Regions from separate parts of the Paenibacillus nitricinens genome, predicted to be linked through region 2. Evidence: predicted binding sites of a transcription regulator. Region 2 holds the regulator's gene; the other holds the start of a gene.
The links. The regulator LexA, encoded in region 2, represses DNA repair genes until DNA is damaged. The targets are predictions, from matches to a motif close to CGAACATATGTTCG.

Region 1: recA (recombinase RecA) is a predicted target of LexA. The motif match lies at 4,731-4,744, and genes of this name have one in related genera.

Annotation. Positions count from the first base shown of each region.
Region 1 is NZ_CP183948.1:4,030,336-4,045,436, reverse strand. It holds gene ACN6KS_RS17875 (DUF3388 domain-containing protein) at 1-438, shown strand, start outside; gene ACN6KS_RS17870 (RodZ domain-containing protein) at 480-1,442, shown strand; gene ACN6KS_RS17865 (hypothetical protein) at 1,523-1,684, shown strand; gene ACN6KS_RS17860 (YajQ family cyclic di-GMP-binding protein) at 1,887-2,378, shown strand; gene pgsA (CDP-diacylglycerol--glycerol-3-phosphate 3-phosphatidyltransferase) at 2,531-3,118, shown strand; gene ACN6KS_RS17850 (competence/damage-inducible protein A) at 3,228-4,514, shown strand; gene recA (recombinase RecA) at 4,814-5,881, shown strand; gene ACN6KS_RS17840 (regulatory protein RecX) at 6,045-6,776, shown strand; gene rny (ribonuclease Y) at 7,093-8,634, shown strand; gene ACN6KS_RS17830 (TIGR00282 family metallophosphoesterase) at 8,776-9,570, shown strand; gene ACN6KS_RS17825 (stage V sporulation protein S) at 9,772-10,032, shown strand; gene ACN6KS_RS17820 (dipeptidase) at 10,182-11,147, shown strand; gene pduL (phosphate propanoyltransferase) at 11,286-11,858, shown strand; gene ACN6KS_RS17810 (DEAD/DEAH box helicase) at 12,257-13,618, shown strand; gene dapA (4-hydroxy-tetrahydrodipicolinate synthase) at 13,920-14,816, opposite strand; gene ACN6KS_RS17800 (LysR family transcriptional regulator) at 14,938-15,101, shown strand, end outside.
Region 2 is NZ_CP183948.1:3,716,525-3,731,625, reverse strand. It holds gene ACN6KS_RS16505 (methionine gamma-lyase family protein) at 1-855, shown strand, start outside; gene ACN6KS_RS16500 (MerR family transcriptional regulator) at 939-1,349, shown strand; gene glnA (type I glutamate--ammonia ligase) at 1,383-2,711, shown strand; gene ACN6KS_RS16490 (DUF2642 domain-containing protein) at 3,163-3,423, opposite strand; gene ACN6KS_RS16485 (DUF4083 family protein) at 4,235-4,402, opposite strand; gene ACN6KS_RS16480 (hypothetical protein) at 4,738-4,953, shown strand; partial or broken gene ACN6KS_RS16475 (transposase) at 5,402-5,728, opposite strand; gene ACN6KS_RS16470 (hypothetical protein) at 6,610-7,254, shown strand; gene ACN6KS_RS16465 (DUF5316 family protein) at 7,463-7,666, shown strand; gene ACN6KS_RS16460 (DUF4352 domain-containing protein) at 7,933-8,556, shown strand; gene ACN6KS_RS16455 (cupin domain-containing protein) at 8,687-9,187, shown strand; gene ACN6KS_RS16450 (MBL fold metallo-hydrolase) at 9,184-9,966, shown strand; gene ACN6KS_RS16445 (hypothetical protein) at 10,091-10,669, opposite strand; gene ACN6KS_RS16440 (hypothetical protein) at 10,904-11,284, opposite strand; gene ACN6KS_RS16435 (L,D-transpeptidase) at 11,432-11,770, opposite strand; gene lexA (transcriptional repressor LexA) at 11,942-12,568, opposite strand; gene ACN6KS_RS16425 (LysM peptidoglycan-binding domain-containing protein) at 12,864-13,277, shown strand; gene ACN6KS_RS16420 (DUF896 domain-containing protein) at 13,387-13,596, shown strand; gene ACN6KS_RS16415 (hypothetical protein) at 13,646-14,173, shown strand; gene ACN6KS_RS16410 (HAD family hydrolase) at 14,207-14,992, shown strand.

The DNA.
Region 1 (15,101 bases), 310 kb from region 2:
CTATTGGTCGATTTTCTCGGGGAACTGTTTAAAAAAGATGGAAATCAGGTAATAGGACTTCGAGGTATGCCCCGTGTAGGAAAGACGGAATCAATCATTGCTGGCAGTGTCTGCGCGATGAAGCGTTGGACATTTGTCTCTTCGACACTTTTACGTCAGACAGTGCGAAGTCAATTAGCAGAAGATGAGATGAACCCGCATAATGTATTTATTATTGATGGTATTGTTAGTACGATCCGCTCTAATGAGAAGCATTATAATTTATTACAAAATGTTATGAGTATGCCAAGCACGAAAGTGATCGAGCATCCAGATATTTTTGTGCGGGAATCTGAGTATACCTTTGATGATTTTGATATTATTATCGAGCTTCGCAATAATCCAAATGAAGAAATATTGTACGAGTCGTTCACGACTAGTTACAGTGATGATTTATAGAACACCAATGATATTCATTGAAATTAACAGGAGGTGATGGTATGTCGGAACTGGGCCGGCAATTGAAAGAGGCGCGTCTGCAAAAAGGGATGAGTCTTGACGATGTCCAGGAAGTAACGAAAATTCGCAAAAAGTATTTGGAAGCCATCGAGTCTGGAGATTATAAGGTGCTTCCAGGAAGTTTTTATGTTAGGGCGTTTATCAAAACGTACGCAGAGGCAGTAGGGATGAGCCCTGACGAACTGCTTGAGGAGCATGGGAATGTACCAGCCCCTCCCGAAGACACAGCCATGGAAACGGTGATTCAAAAACGGAGCCGTAGACCAGAAACAGAACGGAATGCAAAATGGCTGCCAACAGTGTTAATGTGGACATTTCCAATATTGATTATTGTTGTGATTTACATTTATGCTTCTAGCTTGAACAAACCGGACCCTGCTCAGATTGATCAGACAAATCTGACGAACGAACAGCAGGATCCTACGACAGCCCAAACATCTCCACCGGCTTCAGGAGGAGGCGTTGTGGCGCCAACTTCTTCGGCAGGAACAGAAGCAACAACGGAACCTACTGCAGAGCCTACGCCAGTACCAACACCTACACCTTCCCCGCAATCCATTACAGTTACACCGGATGGGAAAGCAGGGAAAACAACAAAATTCAAGGTTTCAGCTCCGGCTGGAAGTGAAGTGAAGGTTGAAATTTCTGCTACTGGAGTAAGCTGGCTTGAGGTGTATAAAGGTGAGAACTCTAAAGGTGAAAAACTTTCATTTGGAAACACAGCGGCTGGAAATCGTATGAGCTTTGTGCTTGGAAGTGAAGGAATGTATATTAAATCTGGTTATTCACCAGCTACTGAGATTACTGTCAATGGACAAATAATTACAGATGAAAAGACATCATCTCGTCTGCTACTTAATCTGGATGATGGTACTGGAAGTGAAACGACCCAGAATGAAGGTACCACCGATACTACCGACCAGACTAATGAAACAGGCCAATAAGAAAAATGATGCATAGACTTTGGCTTTGCGGGGAACATAAGAGTGTTTCCAGTTTCTTAGCCAAAGTGGGGTGTGCGTTCATGATTGTTAGCTGGATTGTAGCTGGACTTGGGGTTATTGTCAGTCTTATCGGATACTATATGACACCAAGTGCTTGGGGTTATGGAATTCTCGGGTTCGGTCTTGCACATATTGTGCTTGGAATTCTGGATATGTTTCGGAGCCCGCTTCGAAGCAGATAGAGAGTTTAGAATGTGCGTCTCCAAGGGATATCTTCCATTGGAGACCTATTTCTACCTGAAACACAACTCATTTCGAAGGAAAAGCTCCACTATGTGGGGCTGTTTTCTGTGTCGGGTGAGGTACATATTATCCAATATTAGACTTAAGGGTATCATTCTTTTATAATAGTAGCAGACTAAAAAGTACAAAGGACGTGTAGTTATGAGTTCAGAAAGTTCATTTGATATCGTATCTAAAATGGATATGCAGGAATTAACCAATGCGATCCACCAAACAGAGAAAGAAATTGACAACCGCTTTGACTTTAAGAATAGCAAGAGTAGTCTGAAGCTGGAGAAAGACGCACTTATTATCGCCTCTGAGGACGAATATAAGTTAAACGCTGTTATTGATATTTTACAATCGAAGATGGTGAAGAGAGGCATCACGCTGAAGAACTTGGATTTCGGCAAAGTAGAGCCTGCTTCCCTGGGAAGTGTTCGTCAGCGCTTAGGTCTTAAGCAAGGGATTGATCAGGAGAACGCGAAAAAGATTAATATCCTGATTCGTGACTCGAAATTGAAGGTGAAGAGCCAGATCCAAGGAGATCAGATCCGTGTAACCGGTAAGAACCGTGATGATTTGCAGCAAATTATCCAGATCTTGCGTAAAGCCGATTTGCCACTAGATTTGCAATTCATGAACATGAAATAGAAATTGGTACCCCGCAGTGCACTTCAGCACCATATGCGGGGTGCTTTGTATTTTTTTTGACACCTATTTATAGCTATAATATACTTGCTTAAGTAGAAAAAGATGAGCCTGATCCAGGCAATTTGTATGAACGATTTAGGGGAGGAACTTCAGTGAATTTACCCAACCGCATCACGCTATCACGTATTTGCCTAATCCCGATTATGATGTTTTTTTTGCTGGTGGATTTCAGCTTTTATCCAGAACCGATACATTGGGGCTCTTTTCAGCTATCTGTTAATCATTTGGTAGCAGCTGTGATCTTTTTGCTTGCTGCGAGTACAGATGGAATAGACGGCTACATAGCTAGGAAATATAATATGGTCACCAATCTCGGTAAGCTCCTTGATCCGTTAGCGGACAAGCTGTTAGTTTCCGCAGTTCTGATTTCACTTGTGGAATTGGGCAGATGTGATTCATGGATCGCAATTGTTATCATTAGTCGTGAGTTCGCAGTAACCGGGCTTCGCCAGATAGCATTGTTAGAAGGAAAAGTGGTTGCCGCCAGCAAATGGGGGAAGATAAAGACGGTTGTACAAATTGTAGCGATCTCACTGCTGTTGTTAAATAATTTCCCATTTCAATTCGTCAGCATTCCTGTAGACGATATTGCCATTTGGGCTGCTGCCTTGATCACTATCTACTCTGGAATTGATTATTTTGTGAAGAATAAGGAGCTATTACAGCTGCATAATGCTTAAGCATTATAGGCAGCTACATATAGGAGAGGTAATAGGTAAAGCACCTATTACCTTTTTTAAACCCTAAAAGTAGTGTATCTACATTATAACGAGGAGGCGAAAGCCAAGTATGAAAGCGGAGATTATTGCAGTAGGCACAGAGCTTTTGCTCGGTCAAATCGTAAATAGTAATGCCCAGTTTTTGTCTATTGAGCTAGCTGCTATTGGGATTGATGTATATTTTCAAACCGTAGTTGGGGATAACAGCAGCCGTCTGCAACAAGCCATTGAGATCGCTCAAAGCAGAGCGGATGTTATCATATTTACCGGTGGTATCGGTCCTACAGAAGATGATCTAACGAAGGACGCGCTGGCTGCTTCCTTAGGCCGCACACTTCATATAGATCGCTTGGCAATGGATCATGTACAACGTTTCTTTGATGATCGCAAGATCGTAATGACGGAGAATAATCGTAAACAGGCACTTATAATTGAAGGAACCACACCTTTGCCAAATGAGATTGGTCTTGCTGTTGGCATTGCTTTTGAGCATGAAAAGAAATATTATATTGTGCTTCCGGGTCCGCCTCGAGAGATGAAGCCGATGTTCGTAGATAAAGCTGTGCCGTGGCTCCAGCAGCACGCTCTGACGACAGAAATGCCACTTTATTCTAAAATGCTTAAATTTGCCGGTATCGGAGAATCACTGCTTGAGGATAAGCTAATTGATCTTATTCACAGCCAGACAGACCCAACCATAGCTCCTTACGCTAAAGAGGGAGAGGTAACCGTTCGTATTTCGACAAAGGCGCCTTCCGAGCATGAAGCTTACAAGAAGCTGGAGATTCTGGAGAAACAGATCAAAGAGATTTTGCCAGAACATTTATATGCAAATATTGATGTGCCGCTGGAGCAATTGATTGTGGATTGGATGGCGGATGCAGGTCTGACTTTAAGTGCGGCAGAGAGTTGCACTGGAGGCTTGCTGATGGAGAGTATAACTAACATTCCCGGCAGTGCTTCGATGTTTGCGGGAGGAATCGTCTGTTATTCCAACGACCTGAAGAAAAAACTTCTAAATGTGCCGAGTGCATATTTGGAGGGGCCAGATGCTCCAGGGGCAGTTAGTCGTGAAGTTGCCGAGGTGTTAGCTGATCAGGTGAGAATGATCGCGGATAGTGATTTCGGTTTATCTGTAACGGGTGTAGCAGGACCAGGCTATTCTGAACGTAAGCCAGTTGGACTTGTATTTATTGGTTTAGCTGAACGCGGGCGTAAGACAGAAGTGTATGAGCTTAATCTTAAAGGTACACGTGAAAATATACGACTGCGTACTGTTAAAGCTCTGTTGTATCGTCTATGGCGCAGACTTGAGGAACGGAAGGTGGAGACACCGCTAGAAGGCTCAGACTTGTAATGGGAGATTAGCCCAGTTATAATTGAGACATACGGAAGAACCGTGGCACTGAGATTTCTTTGCTGCGGTTTTTTGTATATCTGCGGAGATTTTGATCGCTGTTTTGGTTTTGATCATAAGTCGTTGATGTCCGGTGAAGTAGAGAAATCAGTTAACTTCTATGTCCGGAGGGAGGCTTACAATAAAAGGGATAATTAACGCTTGAGACAAAAAAAACGAATGTATGTTCGAAAAAAAGCTTGGCAAGACCTCAAAAACACGTTATTATATTATTATAAACAGTGAAGGAAGTGGTCTGATTGTCAGATCGTCGTGCAGCGCTTGATATGGCGCTTCGTCAAATAGAAAAACAATTTGGTAAAGGTTCGATCATGAAACTGGGAGAATCCACTCATATGCAAGTGGAAGTTGTACCTAGCGGATCTTTGGCACTTGATATTGCGTTAGGTATAGGCGGACTTCCAAAGGGACGTATCATTGAAATATATGGACCTGAATCCTCCGGTAAAACAACTGTTGCTCTTCATGCTATTGCAGAAGTGCAAAAACAAGGAGGACAAGCTGCATTTATCGATGCTGAGCATGCGCTCGATCCGAAGTATGCACGTAACTTGGGCGTAAACATTGATGAATTGTTGTTATCTCAGCCAGATACGGGTGAACAGGCACTTGAGATTGCTGAAGCACTTGTACGAAGTGGTGCAGTAGACATTATTGTCGTTGACTCCGTAGCTGCATTGGTTCCTAAAGCGGAAATCGAAGGTGATATGGGTGACTCTCACGTCGGTCTACAGGCTCGTTTGATGTCTCAAGCGCTTCGGAAGCTATCTGGTGCCATTAGTAAATCGAATACAATTGCTATCTTTATTAACCAGCTTCGTGAGAAAATTGGTGTTATGTTCGGTAATCCTGAGACAACCCCGGGTGGTCGGGCGTTGAAATTCTACTCTTCCGTACGGTTGGATGTTCGTCGCGTCGAAAGTATTAAGATGGGTAACGACGTTGTAGGTAACCGCACCAAGATCAAGATTGTGAAGAATAAGGTAGCACCTCCATTTAAACAAGCTGATGTTGATATCATGTATGGTGAAGGGATTTCCAGAGAAGGAAGTCTTGTAGACATCGGTACTGAAATGGACATCGTGAATAAGAGTGGTGCATGGTATTCCTATGAGGGTGAGCGTCTCGGCCAAGGACGTGAGAATGCCAAACAGTTCTTGAAAGAACATCAAGATATTGCACTCATCATTGAGAATAAGATCCGTGAAGCAAGTAATCTGTCCACTATTGTTGCTGCACCAAATGAAGCGGAAATCATTGCAGAGCAAGAGGAAGAAGAGAAGCTACTTCTCGAAATCGAACAATAGAATTTATTAAGGAATAGGACGCCCTGTGATTCATTGTTGCAGGGTGTCTTTTCTTAACAGTATAAAAAAAATATATTTGGGGTCTCCCAAAGTACCTGAGTACGCATCGAATTTAAGCGACACTTTGTGGGGATATTTTATTGCTATGAGGTGACAAGTAACTATGGTAATACAGCTGGATATGGATTTTGAATCGGATGAGCAGGACGTACAGGTCCTATCTGATTTTCCTGATGGAGAACTTTTAGAAATTACTAAGGTAGAACGTCAGAAGAAATCGGACCACCGCTATATCATACATTTCGGAGTCTATAACATGACTGTACACGAAGACGTCATGATTAAATATCGGATGATTACTGGAAATTCTTTTATGAAAGCCGATTTGGAGGAAATTGTTGTTGCTGATGAGCGACAGCGAGCTTATGTAGAAGGACTTCGTTATCTAGAACGGAAGCCACGAACCGCTATGGAAATGACTCGCCGTTTACGGCAGAAGGAAATAGGGGAGACTATTATTGCGGAAGTGGTGCAACGGCTGCAGCAAGAAAGATTTCTTGATGACCCCTTGTATGCAAAGCAATGGGCGGAGCAACGCATTACGAACCAGCGAAAGGGGAAAATGTGGATTCGCCAAGAGCTACGTGAGAAAGGAATCGACAAAACCTTGATTTCGGAAGCACTAGAGAATGTCAGTCCTGAACAAGAACTAGAGAGTGCACTTCAGATTGGCCGTAAGAAATGGAATCTTATTCGTGGTGAAGCCACAGATAAGCGCAGAAAGACTGGAGCCTTCTTAATGCGGCGTGGATTCTCGGGTGATATGGTGCGACAAGTGATTAATACTTTACTTGAAGAAGACAATTATGAGGGTGAAGATGAGGAATTTTACTAGACTCACTGATTCTCTTGACATTAATGCGCATATCGACTCTCTTGACAATGTCTTTTTATAAATAATAAAATATAACATGAATCGGCATAAAGTAAGAATCCTTTTTCCTTCCCAAAAAGGGGACTTTTTAAAACGGTTCGCGTACAACTCATATGAAATGTAATCGCCGGATAAGGCGGGCAGTGTGCATGTGCAGCATGTGCAGTATGGCAATCGGTTATTTACCGGTTTTTTGTATGGTGATGAACGGATAGTTTAACAACTGCACAATTCCCAGGGATATACCTTGGAGAGGAACCAACGAGGAGGTGAACAGATGCAAGCATGGATCTGGGTCATTATCGTTCTCGTTGTAGCTGCATTATTCTTTGGGTTCGGTTATTTTATTCGTAAATCCCTTGCAGAAGCTAAAATTCAAAGCGCAGAAAGAGAAGCCGTAGTCATCGTGGAGAACGCGAAGAAAGACGCAGAGGCGCTGAAGAAAGAAACAGTATTGGAAGCTAAGGATGAAGTCCATAGAATCCGTACTGAAGCTGAGAAAGAAACTCGTGAACGTCGGAATGAAATCCAACGGCAAGAGAGACGTTTGCTGCAAAAGGAAGAATCTCTGGATAAAAAAATGGAATCGCTTGAAAGAAAAGAAGAACAAGTAGCTAACAAAGAGAAACGAATTGATGAAACCCAACAGCAAATTGATGTTATTTACAAAAACCAAGTCACTGAATTGGAGAGAATTTCCAATTTAAGCATCGAAGATGCAAGAAGTATTATTCTTAGCAATGTTGAGCAAGAAGTTCGCCATGAAACGGCTCAAATGATCAAAGAGATTGAACAGCAGGCGAAAGAGGAAGCGGATAAGAAATCCCGCGAAATCATTACACTCGCTATCCAACGCTGTGCAGCTGATCACGTAGCGGAGACAACAGTTTCAGTTGTTACCCTGCCGAACGAAGAGATGAAAGGTCGGATTATCGGTCGTGAAGGCCGTAATATTCGTGCACTTGAAACTCTCACAGGTATCGACCTCATTATTGATGATACGCCGGAAGCAGTTATTTTGTCGGGATTTGATCCAATCCGCCGTGAAGTGGCCCGTACGGCACTTGAGAAGCTTGTGGCAGATGGACGTATCCATCCCGCTCGAATTGAAGAGATGGTGGAGAAATCCCGCAAAGAAGTGGACGAACGAATTCGCGAGTATGGTGAACAAGCTACTTTCGAAGTGGGTGTTCACGGATTACATCCAGATTTGATCAAGATTCTGGGTCGTCTGAAATTCCGTACAAGCTATGGTCAAAATGTATTGAAGCACTCCATGGAGGTTGCTTATTTAACTGGACTGATGGCCGGTGAGCTTGGGGAAGACATCGTGCTTGCAAAACGTGCAGGATTACTCCATGATATCGGCAAAGCGCTGGATCATGAAGTAGAAGGATCGCATGTTGAGATCGGCGTTGAACTAGCGAAGAAATATAAGGAACATCCGGTTGTTATCAACAGTATCGCGTCTCATCATGGAGATTGCGAAGCTACTTCGGTTATTGCTATGTTGGTTGGTGCAGCTGATGCATTGTCAGCAGCAAGACCTGGCGCTCGCCGTGAAACACTGGAAACGTATATTAAACGTCTAGAAAAACTGGAAGAAATCTCAGAGTCATTCGAAGGTGTTGAGAAATCATTTGCTATTCAGGCGGGCCGTGAGGTACGCGTGATGGTACAGCCAGAGAAGATTGACGATGCAGAGGCATTCCGTCTTGCTCGCGATATTACGAAGATGATTGAAAGTGAACTGGATTATCCAGGACATATCAAAGTTACCGTTATTCGTGAGACACGGGCTGTTGAATACGCTAAATAGGTGGAATATAAGGTTAAGGGATAAGATGTAACTTATACTTTCTTATATTTGTTGAGAATTGGCCCCTAAGCGGGGCCTTTTTCTTTTGAATATGAGGCCTTATCCATAAGCTATAGCGGTTAAGATTAGGAGGAGAGAATCATTAAAGTACTATTTATTGGAGATATCGTTGGAAATGTTGGCAGAAAGGCTCTTCGTGAGATGTTGCCCTCACTAAAAAGTAAATATCAGCCACATATCATTATTGTTAATGGTGAAAATTCAGCTGCTGGAAGAGGGATCACTAAGGCGATTGCGAATGAATTTTTTAACTGGGGCGTTCACGGAATAACGATGGGGAACCACACCTGGGACAATAAAGATATTTTTGAGTTCATCGATGATGAAGCCCGGATTATTCGCCCTGCGAATTTTCCACCAGGAACACCGGGAAGAGGTTATACGGTCGTTAAAGGTAACGGTAAAGAACTGGCCATTGTAAATTTGCAAGGCCGGACATTCTTACCTGCTATCGATTGTCCTTTCCGCGTTGGAGAAGAAATTGTGGAGGAGCTTCGTAGAGATCATAAATGTATTTTAGTCGATTTCCATGCGGAGGTAACCTCTGAGAAAATCGCCATGGGATATTTTATGGATGGTCGCGCATCGATTGTTGTGGGGACACATACTCATGTTCAGACAAATGATGATGTGATTTTGCCAGGAGGAACTGCGTATTTGACCGATGCGGGTATGGTTGGTTCAAGCGAAGGGATTCTGGGTATGGAAAGAGATGCAGTACTTTATAAGTTCACAACTCAGCTTCCAGCGCGATTTGTTGTCGATGAAGGCAAGTGGCAGCTTCACGGTTTATTTGCAGAATTAGATGAATCAACTGGTGCGGCAACTCGTCTGGAGAAGATACGGCTTCGTGAAGATGAATGGGTTATGAGCTAAGCGTATTACAGAGTATTTTGTTAATTCGGGTAATTTCGCCGAGTTAGGGTAAAGTGTGATATTTTTTATATCGTAACAGAGTATCTTGTACACCGTTTTTGGAAGACGTGGTCCGTAAAAAGAAGGAATTATTTCTTCTCTCGCGAATAACATCTAAAGTAGTGGAAGAACACCATTATTTTCCCAGGGGAGGTACTTACTATGGATGTATTAAAAGTATCAGCTAAATCCAATCCAAATTCCGTCGCCGGCGCATTAGCAGGTGTTCTTCGTGAACGTGGATCGGCCGAATTGCAAGCTATTGGAGCTGGAGCACTGAATCAAGCAGTCAAAGCAGTTGCCATTGCCCGGGGATTTGTTGCACCAAGCGGAGTTGATTTGATCTGCATTCCTGCTTTCACTGATATAGTGATTGATGGAGAAGATCGAACCGCGATTAAACTGATTGTTGAACCCAGATAATAGACCTATAGAATGAATGAGCCTGTTTACTTTTGTAAACAGGTTTTTTGCTTTTTATTTATAGTCTGAAGTTTTTTGGCATAGGATTTGAAATAGGGTCTTGGATGATGAATTATACGGCTAGAATTGCGAGAAAGTGAGGTTATAGAATGAGTGTTAATAAGCTTAAGGTAGCGGATTTTCATTGTGATGTGCTAAGCAAAATGCAAGCCTCTCCGGATATTAATTTTGACAATGATCCCCGATTAGATGTTACTGCAGAGCGGTTAAGATCGGGCGGAGTGGAATTGCAGATTTTTGCAATATATCTTTCGACAAGTAGGGGCAGAGCAAGCTTTGAACATGTTCTAGGGCAAATGGATCTCTTTAGGCAAAAGATAGTGAACACAGATGGGCTTCAGTGGTTACGGTGGAAGGAGCAAGTAGGGAATCGGCTAGTAGGCGCTCCTCCGCAAGCAATGCTCTCTCTGGAGGGCGTAGACGGCTTAGAAGGGAACTTGTTTTATGCCCAGCTCTGTTTCGAACTTGGAGTACGCTTTCTTGGTGTAACTTGGAATTATGCGAACTGGGCAGCAGATGGTGTGCTAGAGAAACGAAATGGTGGATTTACGGAAAAAGGGAGAAAGCTGATAGAATGGTGCAACGAAAGTGGAATGCTGCTGGATGTGTCGCATTTGTCGCAAGCGGGGTTCTGGGAGTTGGCTGATTTAAGTAATCGTCCGTTTATTGCCTCCCATTCGAATGCTGCAGCTATATGTGGGCATGTTAGAAATTTAAATGATGAACAGATTAAAGCTTTGATTGCAATGGATGGAAGAATAGGCCTGACCTTTTATCCGTGGTTTGTACGTGATGATGGGAAGGCTTGCATGGATGATTTGTTAAAGCACATTGAACATGTAAGTAGTCTCGGCGGAGAGAAGCATATGATGTTTGGCTCGGATTTTGACGGCATTGATACTTGGGTGGAGAAGTTGGAGCATCCGGGAAAATACCCTGATCTTATAGAACAGCTGCTTCGTTATTATCCAGAGGATACTGTGAAAGGTTGGATGTATGAGAATGCGACCTCTTTTTTAAGCGAAAACTTGCCCTCTCAGGTGTCTAAACCATGACAATCTTGTGCAAAAAACATAAAATGTCGAAAAAAGGGGCTTCGTTATGATGCAGCCCTTTTTATTTTTGGGTAAGAAGATGTATAATGGTTAATGGCTTGTACAGATACTAGAGAAAATACAAGGAGTGACTTTACAATGAGTAAGACTGTACCCGTAGGTGTGTCGGCTAGACATATTCACCTTACGCAAGAGCACGTGGAGGCTCTGTTTGGCCCAGGATATCAATTAACTGAGTTCAAACCACTTTCACAACCAGGACAATTTGCAGCAAATGAACAAGTAGCAGTTATCGGTAGCAAAGGTAAATTTGACAAGGTAAGAATTTTGGGACCTGCTCGTCCGGCTTCCCAATTAGAAATTTCCCGTACTGACTCCTTCGCACTTGGCGTGAAAGCTCCAGTTCGCGAATCTGGAAATATTGAAGGAACACCTGGCATTACGCTTAAAGGACCTGCTGGTGAAGTTGAATTAGAACAAGGTGTTATTATCGCAGCTCGTCACATTCACTTCCACACATCTGAAGCTGAAGCTTGGGGCATTGCGGATAAGCAATTGCTTAAAGTTCGTCTGGGTGGCGACCGCGGTCTCGTATTGGAGAACGTAATTGCTCGTGTATCTGACAGCTTCAAACTTGATATGCATATTGATACTGACGAAGCTAATGCTGCAGGTGCCAACAATGGCGACACTGCTGAAATCGTAGACTAGTCTTCATACGAATGATAAGAAGCGGGGGAGAAATCCTTCGCTTTTTTTTGTTTGTTTTCTGCGTGCAAAAATGTTATGTGACTAATATGCCCGCTCGCTTGAACATTTTTCCGACTGCATAGCTCTTATTGTTTCGTATTTGTGCGGATTTGTGCCCGATTTACACGAATAGGTGCAATAGAGTCCGATCGCTCAAAAAGATGTGTATTCAGGAGCATAGGAATTCAGGAACACAGAACTCAGGGTGGATCCTATCCTGAAATGGATTTTTAATGAAAATTGGTGCGATGATAAAGAATATCTATTATTATTTGACTGATTATGTTATGATTATTGTTTATGACGTGACAAAAGGATTTTTTGTTAAGAATATATGTATTAGAAATTAAGGAGACAAAATGACATTTAACGAACTGAATATTATGCCTGCGATTTTAAAGGCTTTAACCAAAGAAAACTATACATCACCTACACCAATACAGGAGCAATCGATCCCAGCTGTATTAGCAGGTAGAGATTTACTTGGATGTGCTCAAACGGGAACAGGAAAAACAGCTGCATTCTCTGTACCTATTATTCAATTATTAAGCGAACAAACAAGTCCCAATAAATCAAACAATGTGCGACGAATTCGCTCACTGATCTTAACACCGACAAGAGAACTAGCGATTCAAATTGCTGATAACATAAAAGCGTATAGCCAATATACAGATATCCGCTCTGCTGCCATCGTTGGCGGTGTATCACAGAAAGTACAAGAGCGTGCCCTGAATCAAGGTGCTGATATTCTAATTGCTACACCAGGTAGACTTATCGACCTGATCAATCAAAAACGTGTGGACCTACAGCATGTCCAAATTCTTGTCTTGGATGAAGCTGACCGTATGCTAGATATGGGCTTTATTCATGATGTAAAGCGAATTATCGCCAAAATGCCAACGAAGAAACAAACACTGTTCTTCTCGGCAACGATGCCTACTGAGATCTCCAAATTGATCAAAACCTTGCTTGTAAATCCAGTAAAAGTAGAAATCACACCCGTGTCATCTACTGCGGACAGAATCGAACAATCGATCTATTTGTTAGAGAACGGAAACAAGCAAAACCAATTGAATCTTTTATTACAGGATAAATCAATCGTTTCTGCGCTGGTGTTTACTCGTACTAAACGTGGTGCAGACCGTGTTACTCGTGATCTAGCAAAAGTGAACATTTCTGCACAAGCCATTCACGGCAATAAATCGCAGAATGATCGTCAGAATGCATTGCGGAATTTTAAAAGTGGTGCAACCCGTGTGCTAGTAGCTACGGATATCGCCGCGCGAGGAATTGATATTGATGAGTTGTCTCATGTAATCAACTTTAACTTGCCTAATATTCCAGAAACCTATGTGCACCGAATTGGTCGTACGGGTAGAGCGGGTTTAAGCGGGACTGCAATCTCTTTTTGTGAATCTGAAGAGCTTCCGTTCCTTAAAGATATTGAGAAATTGATCGGAAAATCGATTCCTGAAGTGAAGGATCACCCGTATCCGATGTCTCGTAAAACGCAGATGAAGACAGAACGATCTTCGAAACCGTCAGGTTCGAGATCTGCCTCTTCAAAACCGTCGACCTCTAGACCTTCTACAGCTAAACCTGCGGGGTCAAAGCCAGCGGCATCTAAGCCTGCCAAAGCAAAGCCTAAGTCTAACCCTCCACTAAAGCCAAAGTCTGAGTGGTTCACCAAGGGAAGACAGCAAACTTCGAGCAGCAGATAAGTTGTTTTGAACGCTGGACGTTTTATATAGTAAGATCTCAAAACCGTCAGAGAAATCTGATGGTTTTTTTTGTTTTTTGATGCTGCGGTAAGTTAATAGGTGATACTCTTTTATTTAAAAATAGAGGTGATGTTGTGGACGATACTAAACTATATACACTGTGGATAGAATCAGAAGAATGGTTAGAATAATATCGAAAAAGTTATTGCTGATCTTCTCGATGAGAGCGATTTCGACGTTAGATTCATTACAAAAAAGCCGCTACACAGTTCCCACTGTATAACGGCTGTTGTTATTATAGTTATGCAGTCGCTTCAATCGCGTTGTCCTGAATATAAGAACCAAGCTCTTGCTGAAGCGCTGTGCTGATGGAAGTCATTGGGAGGCGAAGCGTATCCGAATTGATTAGGCCATTTTGGCTAAGCATCCATTTGATTGGAGCGGGGTTCGATTCCTTGAACAAGAGACGGATGATCGGCAGTAGTTGTTCAAAGTTTTCTTTGGATAAGTCGAATTGACCCGATTTGAAGGCTTCGCATATACGGATACATTCTGCTGGATAAACGTTCGCAGTAGCAAGCATACCACCAGCTGCCCCGGAGCTAAGCATTTCAAAAAAGAGTGAATCGTCGCCGCCAAGCACAGGTTTGCTACCTGTACGAACTAGCTCAGTAACCATTTTGGTGCTACCAGAGCAGTCTTTTAATCCGACAACATGATTCATTTCTAGGATTGTACGTGCAGTATCTAGGGTCATAGCAGTACCCGTACGACTTGGAATGTCATAAGCCATGATCGGAATACCTACTTCTGCCGCTTTGCGGAAATGGGCAATGATGCCCTCTTGCGATGGACGACTATAATAAGGGACGACTACTAGTGCGCAATCCGCACCAAGGTTAGCTGCGATCTCTGTGCGTGCTACCGTAGAAGCTGTGTCATTGGTTCCTGTACCGACTACTAAGGGGATAGATGTAGATTGTAAAAGCTCACGAGAAGTGTTTACTAGAAGCTGCATTTCATTTACGGTTACAGTTGGCGATTCACCGGTGGTTCCATTAACGACCAGACCTTGTATGCTGTTGTTAATAAGGTTCTTTACATAACGCTGATACGAATCCAGATCGACTTCACCAGCAGCATTGAACGGGGTGACCACGGGGACATAAATTCCATAAATCTGTTGTTCTGTAAGCATAAATTATCGGCCTCCAAAATATTTTAATTCCTCTACATACACTTTACCATGGAATGTTGCATCGTCGTTAGCTATAATAAATGATGTGTATCATCAAAAATATTGATGTTAGGGTGAGGTTATGGATTTAACCTATTTACGAACATTCCGCGAGGTAGCTAAACGTCAGAGCTTTACACGTGCTGCTGAAGAGCTAGGTTATGCCCAGTCGAGTGTTACGATGCAAATACAGAAGATAGAGAAGGAATACGGAGTCCCTTTAATAGAACGGCATGGTCGCCAATT
Region 2 (15,101 bases):
GATTTCGGAATTACTTATCGAGAGGTCGCTCTTACAGCAGATGGTAAGATCGATTGGGATGAGGTAGCTCTCGCTATTAACGAAAATACTAAAGTGATTGGTATCCAAAGATCTCGAGGATATGATTGGCGTGCTTCTTTCACGGTAGCTGAAATTGGTGAAATGACTTCGAAGGTAAAGGTATTAAAACCGGAAGTGATTGTCTTCGTAGACAATTGTTATGGTGAGTTTACTGAGGAGCTTGAGCCACCTCAAGTTGGTGCAGATCTAGTGGCTGGCTCCTTAATTAAGAATCCAGGTGGAGGCATTGCTGAGACGGGCGGTTATATCTGTGGCCGACAGGATCTCGTGGAACTGGCAGCTTATCGATTAACTGCTCCTGGCATAGGTGGTGAAGTAGGGGCTATGTTAGGAACAATTCGAGGGCTTTATCAAGGGTTGTTTATGGCTCCGCACACTGTCGGACAAGCTTTAAAAGGGAGTGTTTTTGCTGCATCCGTATTTCAGCGTTGCGGTTTTGAGACAAAGCCAGCGTGGAATGAGCCTCGTACAGATTTGATTCAGGCGGTTTCCTTTGATGGACCAGAACACTTAATTGCCTTTGTTCAGGGCATACAACGCGCTGCGGCTGTGGACAGCCATGTGGTACCAGAGCCATGGGATATGCCAGGTTATGAACATCCTGTTATTATGGCTGCAGGTACGTTTATACAAGGTGGAAGCTTGGAGTTATCTGCAGATGCGCCTATACGAGCTCCTTATATTGGCTATATGCAAGGTGGATTAACCTATTCACATGTTAAATATGGCGTTTTGATGGCACTTCAAACTATGCGTGAAAGAAAATTGCTGTAAGAATATCTCACATACCATTGACACGCTGTATTAGGAAATGTACAATGAGATCAGAAAAAGATCATTGGAAGGTTGGATGAGTCATGGGTGATGAAATCCGCAGAAATATGGCACTATTTCCTATTGGAATTGTAATGAAGCTGACAGATTTGTCCGCGAGACAAATTCGTTATTATGAGCAGCACAGTCTGATCGTACCAGCACGTACGTCGGGGAATCAGCGTTTGTTCTCATTTAATGATGTTGAGCGCCTATTAGAAATTAAAGCTCTGATTGAGAAGGGTGTTAATATTGCTGGCATTAAGCAAGTAATGAATCCTGTCTCTAAGGAATCCGAGGAAGCTACTGTTATTACCCCTGATACAGAGGTTAGACGTAGAGAGTTATCCGATTCCCAGCTTCACCGAATGCTGAAGCAAGAACTAGTTTCCGGTAAAAGACCGGGACAAGTGTCTCTAATTCAAGGTGAGTTATCCCGGTTTTTTAATAAATAATAATATATAGAAGTTCGAAAGGGAGAGGATCACATGAGCTTTTCTAAAGAGGATATTTTACGCATTGCCAAGGAAGAGAATGTTCGTTTTATTCGTCTGCAATTTACGGATCTATTAGGTACTATCAAGAATGTTGAGATTCCAGTTAGCCAATTGGAAAAAGCACTTGATAACAAAATGATGTTTGATGGTTCTTCCATCGAAGGTTACGTACGGATTGAAGAATCTGATATGTATCTCTTCCCTGACCTAGATACATGGGTAATCTTCCCTTGGGTGACAGATAGTCGTGTAGCTCGTCTGATTTGTGACGTCTACATGCCAGATGGTACACCTTTTGCCGGAGACCCGCGTGGTATCCTCAAACGTTGTCTGAAGGAAGCGGAAGAAATGGGTTTCACAGCTATGAATGTTGGACCAGAACCTGAATTCTTCCTATTCAAGACAGACGAAAGAGGCAATCCTACAACGGAATTGAATGACCAAGGTGGTTATTTCGATTTAGCGCCAACAGATTTAGGGGAAAATTGTCGTCGTGAAATCGTCTTGACCCTTGAAGAAATGGGCTTTGAAATCGAAGCTTCCCACCATGAAGTAGCTTCCGGCCAGCATGAGATTGACTTTAAATATGCTGACGCGATTACTGCTGCTGACCAAATTCAAACCTTCAAGCTCGTCGTGAAGACGGTAGCCCGTCAACACGGCCTGCATGCAACTTTTATGCCTAAACCATTGTTCGGTATCAACGGATCGGGTATGCACGCTCACCAATCCTTGTTTAAAGGCAAAGAAAACATGTTCTACGACGAAAGCGACAAGCTGGGTCTGAGCAAAACTGCACGTTACTACATGGCTGGTATTTTGAAGCACGCTCGTGCTTTTGCAGCAATTACTAACCCAACAGTGAACTCATACAAACGCCTTGTTCCTGGTTATGAAGCACCTTGCTACGTAGCATGGTCTGCAAGTAACCGTAGCCCAATGATTCGTATCCCGGCTTCTAGAGGTCTTAGCACACGTGTTGAAGTTCGTAACCCGGACCCAGCAGCTAACCCATACCTTGCACTTGCTGTTATGTTGAAAGCAGGTCTAGACGGAATTAAACGTAAGCTTGATCTTCCAGCTCCGATTGACCGTAACATCTATGTGATGTCTGAAGAAGAGCGTATCGAAGAAGGCATTCCAAGCTTGCCATCCGATTTGAAAGAAGCACTTAGCGAAATGATCCGCAGTCATGTGATTACCGAAGCTCTCGGCGAACATGCTTTGGCTCACTTCTACGAGCTAAAAGAAATCGAATGGGATATCTATCGCACACAAGTTCACGAGTGGGAAAGAGCGCAATACATGACTCTTTACTAGGACTTTTAAACCCTTGACGCCTTTGGCGTTGAGGGTTTTTTTGTGTGGGCAATTTAGAATTTTTCATTGCATTTATTAAGTGCCCACAAAATGCCACGAGCAGAGTTTTCGCCAAACATAGTAAAAGAATTGATAAAAGAAACGCATGGTATCTGCCAGCAATGCTTATCAGAGCCGGGAACAACAGCCCATCACGTTTGGCCTCGTGGTTGAAAATACTGCAATATAGGATTGATGTGTTTCGGGAACGGCATGGTGAATACTTCTGGTTTGATGCTCTTAATGGCTATGCTGCATAGGGATCTTTTCAAGCAAATGGCCGATTTGAAGATTAGAAAAATCATATAACAACGTTATAAAGGTGGAATGGATCGGGAAGAAAGAACAGATAACTGCAAGGCAACAAGACATGCAAAAAAGAGCTGTTTTCACAGCTCCTCATAATCGTAAATTACTCAGGCATGATCCAAACAATCTCACATATCCGGACAAAGAACTTTCTGCCTCTAGCATCTAACACAACATGGTCTGGTTTGACATCAACTACGCATCCGCTAATTCCACCACGAGTAGTTTCTAACACGACTTGTTTTCCAATAACGGATTTTAAGGTTTCTACAACATATGGATCAACAGGGTATACCACGATGGATTGTGGCATTTGGTGCATTTGATGCATTGAGTTCATTTGATTCATTGGATAGTTCAACATATTACCTCCCAATTGGTTATACGTCATCCTATGCTGATGCCTAGCCAATGTACTGGGCAGTAACCCATTTTCAAAATAAGCCTAAGCCATTAATTGGGTATAGCCCATAAGGAGAGATACACGATGCACTCTGAATGTAAGTATTGCGATAACTCTATGCCACCGACAGATTGCGGCGGGGACTTGGTATGCAGCAGATGCGGCGCTGAATGAGCGGACGCTCGAATTATCACCACATGTAAATTCCTGAATTATACCATAGGGAGGCATAAGCAGTATGAGCCAAGAAAAACGCAAGCCATGTACTAAATGTGGATTTGAATACGGCTTTATAACAGATTTTCAGGAAGACGGTACAGAGTATGAATTCTGCCATAACTGCGGCACTCTTGTTTAGGAAGGTGAAGGAGCGTGACACCAGTACGGATTGAAAAGATCAAGAAGGTATTCGGTTAAGTCGGATTTCTTACTGGCCCTATGGCTGTTGAGTTACTGGCTGCTCTAGAAGAGTCACAACAAAACGCCGAAGTTGAGCAAAAGTTAAATGAGGAAGGGACTGATACCAATAGATAAAGTATATATCCCGAATCATTTGGTTGTAGAAATGCTTAGACTGTCACTGGACGCTGAAATAGTAGATGTAGACCTTGAGGGGGCAGATGTGGTCTTTACTTGAGCCGAGGTTGTAGAAGGAGTTAAGGAGTCATGACACAGTTAAAGGTACACCATGAGGCGGCATATATGACACTACAGGCATACCAAGTAGATAAGCAGTAGACGCATACTGCGACATAAAAAAAGATAAAAGTGATTATACACCCTTATCTTTTTCAAGCAATTCTATTATTCTATCAAGTTTTTTCTCTATGCTAGCAGTTTTATCTGGAACTTTGTCTTTGGTTCCATAACTACCTTTTAATAGTAAAACCAAGGGAATTGCCCAAACAAATGCCAACGGTATTAAAAAATAATATTGCAAGATAACACCTCATTAATAAGTTTTTATTTTATTATAACAAATTTCAAAAAAAAGGTTCTAATTAAAGTATTTACTGCGCAGTACGAATATACACCACAATACCAATCTATTAAGGGGTGAGAGGATACAAGAGCAAACTTAAAAGTGTTTCGAAATTGATAAATATTTCATAAATGGACGGATGGAAGTCGATAGCGTTCCATGGAAGATAGAGAAAATCAGAGGATTTAGGGTTGAATATTTGCCACAGGCCCCCGAATCGACCGAACAAGCTCAAGCCGTAAAAGAGGGTTAGAGAGTTAACCCTCTCTATCTACACAAGGAGGATATAAGAGATGAATGAGTTAGGAAAAACTCAAAAAACACCCATGACCTATGAACAGTTGAGGCAGTCTCCTGACGAATGGAGAATGCTTGCAATGAACAATTACGGAGTGGCAATAGCAGCAGAGGGACGGGAACAACGACTGAAAGAGGCAATCGAGAAAAGGTTCGAAAAATTCCAGCATAGCAGTGTAGCAATGATGATTATGATCCTTACAGACGCTTGACATCCTTTACCCAGATACCCCAGCACCCAAGGAGGGCGAATAGATCATGAATACCCTTGAATCAATAAATCATATGCGGAAATATAACGAATGTACAAACTGTGGAAACGAAAAAATATACCATATTTTGCAAACCGAATAATTTTAGTGATCAACCATTAAAGATAAACCATAGTAATCCATAAGCTATTCCGAAGTAAGTAACCACACCCAGTAAAGAGATGGACAGAAGAATAATTATAACTTTCTTGCCGTTCATAAAATTCACCTCGTAATTCGAATAAAACCAATCTTCAGTGTAGGGGAGAGGCCGAGAAAGAAGGATTGGGCACAGCCCTCATCATCCAACTTGATTATAAATTAATAAATACTTACCATCAATTGATTTAATAACTGGAGGTCATACCAAATGAGCGATTTTTTTGAATTAGCATGTCGAGCAGTTTCACAAACGAAGTTTGCGAAACTTCGTAAGCGAACTAGGATTGATGACTTCATCTTCCGGCGTTATATCTAAAAAGTATTTCAAGGACATGTCATACTTGGAACGTTCTACGACATCCACATCGGATAGATCAAAGATCGACCTGAGCAATAAATATTTAAACATACGAATCGGAGGCGCGGCATTACGACCATTATCAAGGCAATAGTTATTCTGTAATTCTTCATGGATGAAAGAAAAATCCACAAGGTCCATATTATCTTTAAGTACGACAATATCGTAAATGGGCATAAATGGACTGAGGTTAAGGGATTGTTGGTTTGAAATCATCCGGGTCACCACCTAGAATTAATACAATGATTCTACAGCAAAACAGGACCCCCTTCCTCGTAAAGATCGAGGAAGGGGGTCCTGAAATGGAGTTTACATAGCCCTTTATAAGATGCCTGTATAATTTGATTTTAAAAAACATTAGAGGAGGCGTAGCGAAGGAGAAATTTGGAACTGTAGGAGCGATAGCGACCGCCTTTGTCTCCGGATTTCATCCGCGAACAGCGGTACAATTCAAGAAATTCTTACGACAACAGCGGCCGGAAGTCCAAATGTTCTCCGTAGTTATAACTGACTCCTTAGATGTAGGTCTCAAATTAGTGGAAACTTTTTCAATGGCCTCCCTTTGGCGTTGAGGTTTTTTTCTGTGGGGGATTTAGTTATGATGTCCATAGAACTTCGCAAATGTTTATGCTATGAGCAGGCAAAAGGCCACCTTTACAAGTTTAATGATGGTAAGCAGCAAGGGGTTAACGCTAATGCCAAACGCTGAATATACAATGGTAGTATATAGTTTTCCTAGTCATGCTTCATTGCTCCTTTTAAATATACCTCTGTTATAATCGAAGTAAAAGACGCTTGGGATTCTCATTTTCCCTTCGTTCAAAACCCTTTGTTGGGTTTGATTTTCGGGTTCAGTTAGATGAACACGAGGACGATGTTTATAATGGCTGTGAATAAAGTGATGATGACGTCCACAGCTTTAATCGTACCCTGCCTTTCCTCACGGCGTCTTTCTCTTCTTTTTTATAATTACAATATTTGGTTTAGGATTGCAAATCAAATATCGTCCGGATTACAGTTATTGTTAGGAAATGTTTAGATTACAGATGATATAGTAAATACCGCAACCGATGTGGATATATAAGGGGAATTCATTAATGTGGAAACCTAAGATTCAGCAAATATTTAAGTACGTATTTATTATAATATGTATTGTAGCCTTTGGAGTTTTCATCTACCCTGGAATATATAAGTATGATAAACTCGATCAAAAATTTCCGGTATTGATCAATCGAATAACAGGGGAAACAAAGATACTTTTTAGCGACTCTTGGTCCACTGTTGGCAATATAGATGCAAAATTAAGTGAGTTTGAAAGCTATAAGAATGAAATATTAGAAGCGATAAATTCACAGAATGAACAAATCAAAGAAAGTGTTATAGAAAGTGTACAGGCAGAATTAGATCATGGGAGAAATCAGTTGATTACTGAAACTGCAAGCGAACCAAATCCAACATATGAAGATGGAACATCAGTGTTTGATGCAGTAAGGAATAGAGACAGAGGGACAGAAGCTGCATCAGAATTCATAGCCAGTAGTAAGGAAGCATCAATTAGCTCAATTGGAATCACAAAGTTTGGACTCGGTGATACTAAAGAAACAGTTAAAAAGTCTATGGGAACACCAAGCTCTATAATTAATGATGGAGACACATGGTTTTTTGGTTCATCTATTGTTAATTTTGACAACGGAATCGTAATAGGATGGGTCGATCCTCTTAATGCCTTAAGTCTAGAATAGATCCTATCACCATACTCAATCGGGTATGGTCTTTTGTTGTGCACCAATACGAAACGGGTCAGGGATGAGTATGTGAGTCGGCTTCATGCCATCGAATGGAAAAGGAGAATACCCATACATCATTTTAACTTTTCCGATTAGTAGTGGAGAATAATGTTAGAATATCTTATATATAGATATACAATACTTTCCTGGGAGGAGCACTAATATGCGCATATTCATATATATAGGACTGGCTTTTTTTGTGATCTCTGGTATATGTGTTGGAGGATTTACGACAGGTACTCAGCAAAGAGGGAATTTTTATTCGGAATCCAAAGAAGACCGTAAAATTAAAAACAAAGTAGCGAATTGGACTGCTTTAGGAGGGATTCTCTCCTTGGTTATAGCTGGACTCTTATATTTCTTGTGATCTTTACTTCACTCAAGTTCAAGCGTGGTAAAGAGTGCAATACATGACTTTTTACAAGAACCTTTAGACCCTTGATGTCTTTGCCGTTGAGGTATTTTATATTTATAGTTCTAGTAAAATGGAATTTAATATAACAGTCACAATTATTCTTATCATCTGACATTATTTTATATTTTTCTTGCAAAGGTATATCTTTCATAGGATAATATGGGTATATTTTTCTAGTAAAAGTTGGAAATGGATATTATCTGAGAGGAAGTAGAATATTGAAAACAAAGAAACCTTTTTTTAAAAAATGGTGGTTTTGGCTTATTATTGTTTTTGTTGTAATAGGGGTGATTGGATCACAGGGGAATGATAGTGAACCTACAGTATCAAAATCAGAACCAGCAGTGGCAAAGGTAGATGATACTGCAGCAACAGAGAAACCGGTCGAAACGGAAAAGCCTACCAGCAAGCCTACTGAAGAGCCAAAAGAAACGATGATAACTGAAGTTGGACAAACCATCACAACTAAGAATTTTAAGCTTACAGTTGAATCTCTTGATAAGCCTAAGGGAAACGATTATGTAAAACCATCAGAGGGTAATGAGTTTGTAGAAATCGGAATTATACTTGAGAATATTTCCAGTAAAGATTATATGGTAAGCTCCATGCTAATGTTCAATGCGTATCAAGACAGCTTCTCTATAAATGAAGATCTCATGGCTCATACTTTGGATAGTCAAATAGGAACAATGGACGGCGCTTTAGCTGCGGGAAAGAAAATTCGTGGCAAACTAGCTTACCAGCTTCCTAAGGATTGGAAAGAACTTGAAATCAATACTGATTTTACGGTTTTGAGTTTTAGTTCAGATGGAGAAATCAAAATCGTTCTTCAAAATAAATAGGATATCTCACATAAGAGTCTCGCCAAAGCTGGCGGGGCTTTTTCATTGTTAAACCTAATAATCATTATTTACATAAAGTACCAAACAGATTATATTGAAAGAACGGCATAAAGGATGAGGGGTGTTATATTTGGCGAAGATTTTTAATGAAAATACAGTTTCGTTTAAGCAAAAGTTATCACCGATCCCTGAGTTTGCTTGGCATACGAGTGAGAGGTTAGCTGAGATCGCTAATTCTAAACATCTTGTCTTCGACATAAGATCGCTTGATCCAGATAAGTATTCCTTTCCTTATCATTTTCATAGAAACGCTGAAGAAATATTTGTGATTTTGACGGGAAAAGCGATGTTAAGAACTCCCGAGGGTTTTACTGAGGTTTCTGAAGGTGATGTGCTATTTTTTGAAATGGGACCTGAAGGAGCGCATCAACTTTATAATCATACGGATGCACCTTGCAAGTATCTTGATCTCCGAACGAACCAGGGCATAGATGTTTGCGAATATCCGGACTCAGGTAAAATCAACATTCTCCCCTATCAAGAAATTTATCAGGCAGATCAACAAGCAGACTATTATAAAGGTGAAGAGCAGGTAAGGGAGAAATGGAACGGAATGGAGGATCATACTTGATTCAAGATCGATGGTTCACAGTCACGAAAATTGATCCACTTACTTATGCAATCAGTGAATATGGACATTGGGAAAAGGTACACTCTTTTTTGCTGTTAGGGGAAGGGCAGGCGGTGTTGATTGATACGGGATTAGGCATCGATAATATAAAAAGAATAACGGATCAGTTAACGGATTTACCTATCGCTGTCATCACTACGCATGTGCATGCAGACCATATAGGCAGTCATGGACAATTTGAGACGATCTATGTTCATAAAGAGGATGAGGATTGGCTAATTAATGGAATACGAGGTTTGTCCCTTGCCCAGATCAGAAAAGATATGAGCCGAGATATTACTCTACCTGTTCCTGAGACGTTTGATCCTAATACGTATACGCCTTTTCAAGGGAAACCAACTGCTCTATTGCGAGAGGGAGATGTGCTTGATTTAGGCGGGCGTAGATTAGAAATTTACCACACACCGGGTCATTCACCAGGTCATATTAGCATCTTTGATCATGCCAACAGGTATCTGTTTACAGGAGATTTGTTGTATGATGTTACGCCAATTTATGCTTTTTATCCCTCTACTAGCCCGGCAGATTTAGTGGCTTCTTTAGAAAAGATTGCGCAAATTCCAAACGTATCTCAAGTATTCGGTTCTCATAATACGTTGGGTCTAGATCCAGCTATTTTGCAAGAGGTTATGAAGGCAGTTCGTGAATTACGTGAACGAGATCTTGTCGCTCATGGTACGGGTATTCATCAATTTAACGGATTTAGTGTGCAGTTTTAAAATAAATGTTGGCTGCAGCGAAAACGGCCCTCCCAAAAGGACCGTTTTTTGTCATTCCTTAAGATTTTCAAAATTTCTAATTTGGAAAAGTAAAGTGAAGTAATAAGGGGCGAAAGAGGTGTGTTTATTCGGATACGATCGACCTAAAGAACGCATGCAATTGCTGTACCTGGGAGTAAGCTTCTTTGTACTGATTGTCGGATTGTTGAATGGGCAATAAGCCTGGCAAGAAGGAAATGCTATACATAGGTATTTCATTGCTATTCATGTATATTTTAAGCGTAAGTTCCTCGATAACATCAGCCTCTTCGTCAGCGCTATTAAGCACATTAATATCCGCACTTGAAGCAGTTGTTTTACTGTTTTGTTGTCTTTTAGATACCTTTGAAAGGGTTAGTGCGTTAACGACAATCTCTGAACCCAATACATTTTCGAAGGAGTATAGCTTTGCTATAGCCTTTTTTCTTGTTTTCGGATCGCTGGTGCCTATAGCTATTTTTTTATAAGATTCGTTAAGTGCGATCAAGTGAGATTGATTGGGGGGAATGAATGTTTTGGTGAATATGATGTTAAAAGAGGAGATTGCGTTTAAGAGCTTAGACAGTTCAGAAGAAGTAGATAGTTTTTTCAATTCTAGAATACCGGCACTTAGCATTAAGACTACCCCTAAAATGCCAAACATGTACATCAAAAAAATCAGCATCTAACCACACCTCCAATGATCTCAGTAGAGCAAGGTTTATTGCTTATTGAAAGATATGCTTGAATCCTCTCTACTAGTATCTGTTATAATCGAAAATCGTGGGAATTTAGGAAACGACTACTGATAAGAAAAAGAGAAAGCACCCAGAGTTCTGCCGATTTTGCAAGCTGAATGCAAAATTGGGGCAACTGCTGAGTGCTTTGTTGAGAGCTTTTTAAAATAAATATGTCAAAATCATAAGAAATTGAAGGCTGTGATTTGATCGGTATAAACAATTAGCTGTTTGTATTCGATCGGAGATTCATTGCTAGCATAGGGTCTAACAGAAACATCATTAAGGACTACAAAGTTATAACTGAAATTTTTATCGGGATGTTCCGCACCTAAATAAGATATGTATTCATCTACAATGACATCATCCATTAGAGATTTTAAGTCAAAAACATCCTCTTTATTGGAGGTGGAAGGGGAGATGGTCCCTTGAATACTGCCAAATGAGGTGAGTAGATTTACTTTTTTTCCACTAGCTTGATCGTTATTTAACAATAAGCCAGAGAGTTTAACAAGTGCATCGACTTTAAAATCGACGAGGGTTCTAATTTTTGAGTTGTTCAAAACGAAACACTTCCTTTCAATTTGAAATCCTGTTAACATTATTCGACATATAACCACATAATTCCTATTAGGTCATCAAAAATACATAAATACAAACACGCCCCCTCCGTTAAGCAAGGAGTGAGGCGTGTTTATCTATGGATAGATTTAATTTCTGATCGTTACTAGTGTTCCAATTGGAACAATCGCAGCTAGTGCTAACACATCCTCATTGTACATACGAATACAACCATGGGATACTTCGTGCCCTATGGATGAGGGATCATTATTTCCATGTATCCCATAGTGAGGCTTAGATAGTCCCATCCAAAAGACCCCAAATGGACCGCCTGGATCGGGTTGTTTATTAATGATTGTGAATTCACCGAGTGGTGATTGAGTTAACATTTTACCGATTCCGACTGGGAAGCCCCTGATCACAATGTCGTTATCAAGAAGATAAAGCATACGCTGCGTCAGATCAACTATAATCCGGTAATTTGGCATTGTGCACACTCCTTTCTAATTAAGATATGAGCAGGATGCCTAAACGGTTATTCTTAAAAATGGTCATTTTAGCCTACGGGTACATATGTTCGGGATGGTGGTTAAGCTAAATGCATAGAAAAAAAGGCTGCTCCGCATTCGCGGAACAGCCTTTTTGGTAGGAGTGCATACTTAGTGGATATCTCGAAATAATCCGATAACTCTGCCGAGAATGGTCACGCGATTAAGGCGAAGAGGCTCGTACGCCGGATTCTCCGGCTGAAGACGTATATGATCACGTTCTTTATAAAAAGTCTTAACGGTTGCTTCATCTTCTTCGGTCATAGCTACAACGATATCTCCGTTATCAGCCGTTTGTTGTTGACGAACAATAACATAGTCGCCATTCATAATCCCAGCTTCGACCATACTGTCACCTTGAACCGATAACATAAATACTTTGTTATCTCCAACATAGTGTGTTGGAAGGGGAAAGTAGTCTTCAATATTCTCAGTAGCAGTGATAGGAACCCCGGCGGTAACCTTACCTACGACAGGAATTCGAGCGACGGTTTGTGCGAAATGGTGCACATTCTCAGAATCCTCTTGGCCAAGCAATTCTATCGCACGAGGCTTCGTTGGATCTCGACGGATAAGTCCCTTCTTCTCTAGCCGATCCAAATGACCGTGAACTGTGGAGCTGGAAGCAAGACCAACAGCTTCTCCAATCTCCCGGACGGAAGGAGGATAACCCTTGCTGCGGACTTCGCTACGTATAAATTCCAGGATCGCCAGCTGGCGACTTGAAATCTTTGACATTGGAATCAACCCCATATAGTAATGTTTGGGAAAATTATAACATAGAACTACCGTTCGCACAAACATAAGTTCTAACTATTATAAATATTAATTCGATAGAGTTAATAAATGGTAGTCTTGTATTGATTACATTTCCTTCATCTAAATGGTAAGAGCGGGTTCTTAGATGAATAATATGGTAAATATTAACCTCTGAAAAAAAGAGAACAATTGTTCTAAAATAGTATTGAACAAAACACATGTTCGTGTTATTATGATTTTGGAAGTGAGAACAAGTGTTTGGAGGATGATATTCATGTTAAAATACAGTACATACCGTAGCATCTACGATAAAGCCCCAGTGGTTGAATCTTTAGGACATAATCCTATTACCCGTTATTCAGCTCAGATTAAAGAAATCACAGAGTTTTTGCTTGAAGGCTTGATGCGTTTGTTCCGTAGAGATTTTGTTATTAAGCTGACATTGATCATTGTGCTCGTACTATCAGGACTTACAGTAGTGGGTAATGTATTTGCAGGATCTACTACTTTAATGAAGGATGAGAAGCGCGTAGTGGTTGAACGTGGAGATACACTTTGGAGTATTGCTCTTGAGAATAAACCTTCTGATATGAAGACGGCTGTATATATAGAAGGAATTAAAAAATCCAATGGCATAAAAGGTAGTCAGATTAATGCTGGAGATATTCTCTCTTTACCTATTTATTAATATTCTAAGAACATATTAAGAGGACATGAAGAGCTTGCAGGGAGTAAACCTTGACAAGCTCTTTTTCTCATGGCAGAGTTAGAATTAATTTATAAGGGGAGGGAAAGTTTTGAATATTGATGAGTTGGTCGCGCGTATTAACGAATTGGCACGCAAACAGAAGAGCGTAGGCCTTAATCAAGAGGAAACGGCGGAACGCGCCAAGCTTCGGGAAATTTATTTGGGGAATATCCGCAATAACTTTCGAGCACAATTGAATACGATTGAATTGGTTGTTAATGATGAGCATGAACAAGGTAACAAGGGGCTTAAGCATTAACACCCTGTTCCTTTTCATAGATATTTCTGGATGACTAGGGGGAACGCATATGGCCCGTTCTTGGGAAAGAATGGTTCAACGCAACACGCAGCAAATCAACAAGCAAAGAAAGAAACAGGGGAAGGAAACGATTTACGCATCTAAATCTAAATCTCCTGGGAAGAACACCGAAACCTTTAAAGGCCGTAACATTGCATTTCCAGTAGTGTTATTAGTGCTAGGTACTATGTTTTGGATGATTGGTTCAGTGGACCAAGCCAAAGGTAATGGTATGCTTATGAACTGGTTAGGAGTCGTTTTGTACTACTTACTAGCAGCACTTCTGTTCTTCCGACGTCCGTACTTGAAGGTAGAGAATGCTAGACTATCTACTATAAAATTCAATCGCGAACGCTATCTGCCAGCTTCTGATATTGAGAAAATCATCCTCTCGCGTGGAGCAGTTGTCATTAAGCATAAAGGCAAACGCACGAAATGGATTTTTACCAGACTTATGAATCGTTATGATACAACTGCGATGGGGACTAGACTGGAAGCATTCGCAAAAGCTCACCAAATTGAAGTAATTCACGAATAGAAATTAACCAGCCATGGGAGAGGGAGACCTGTAATGCCAATTTCCGCCGTACTATTTGACCTTGATGATACACTGCTCTGGGATGATCGGAGCGTCAATGAAGCATTTCGTTCTGCATGTGAAGCCGCTGGGGATACGATTGATCCACAAGAGCTGGAAATTGCGGTGCGTAAAGAAGCCATAGGACTTTATGAATCCTACGAAACGAACCCGTTTACAAAAATGATTGGGATTAATCCGTTTGAAGCACTTTGGGGGAACTTTACTGCAGGTGAACAGCCGGAATTTCGTCAATTGGAGCAGCTTGCACCGGGATATCGTAAAGAGGCATGGCGTCGTGGTCTTGCAGCACTTGGTGTAGAGGACGAAGCTCTTGCTGGGACATTAGCAGCCAAATTCGCAGCAGAGCGTAGAAATCGGCCTTACATTTATGATGAAACGATTCAGGTGCTTGAAGAGCTGCAGGGTAAAGTGAAGCTATTGCTTCTGACCAATGGTTGCCCTGCATTGCAACAAGAAAAACTGGATGGTGTACCCGAAATCGTTCCTTTCTTTGATCACATCGTGATTTCTGGAAGCTTCGGCAAAGGAAAGCCGGATAAGGAAATTTTTCTGCATGCCCTAGAGCTTTTGGATATTTCACCTGAGCAAGGCGTTATGGTCGGAGATAAGCTTACAACGGATATTCGTGGTGGGTTGGCAACAGGTTTGACTACGGTTTGGATTAATAGAAAAGGCAAACAGCCAGATCCGGAAATTCAGCCGGATTATGAAATCAAACATCTTGGAGAGCTTCTATCATTAGTCCAATCTTTATAAAATTGAGCTGAGGCTTTCATTCATTTAAGCTTTAAGAAGGCAGTGAGTTCCTAGTTACTAGGAGACTTGCTGTCTTTTTTATATCTACATCATTTTTAGTACGATAGAT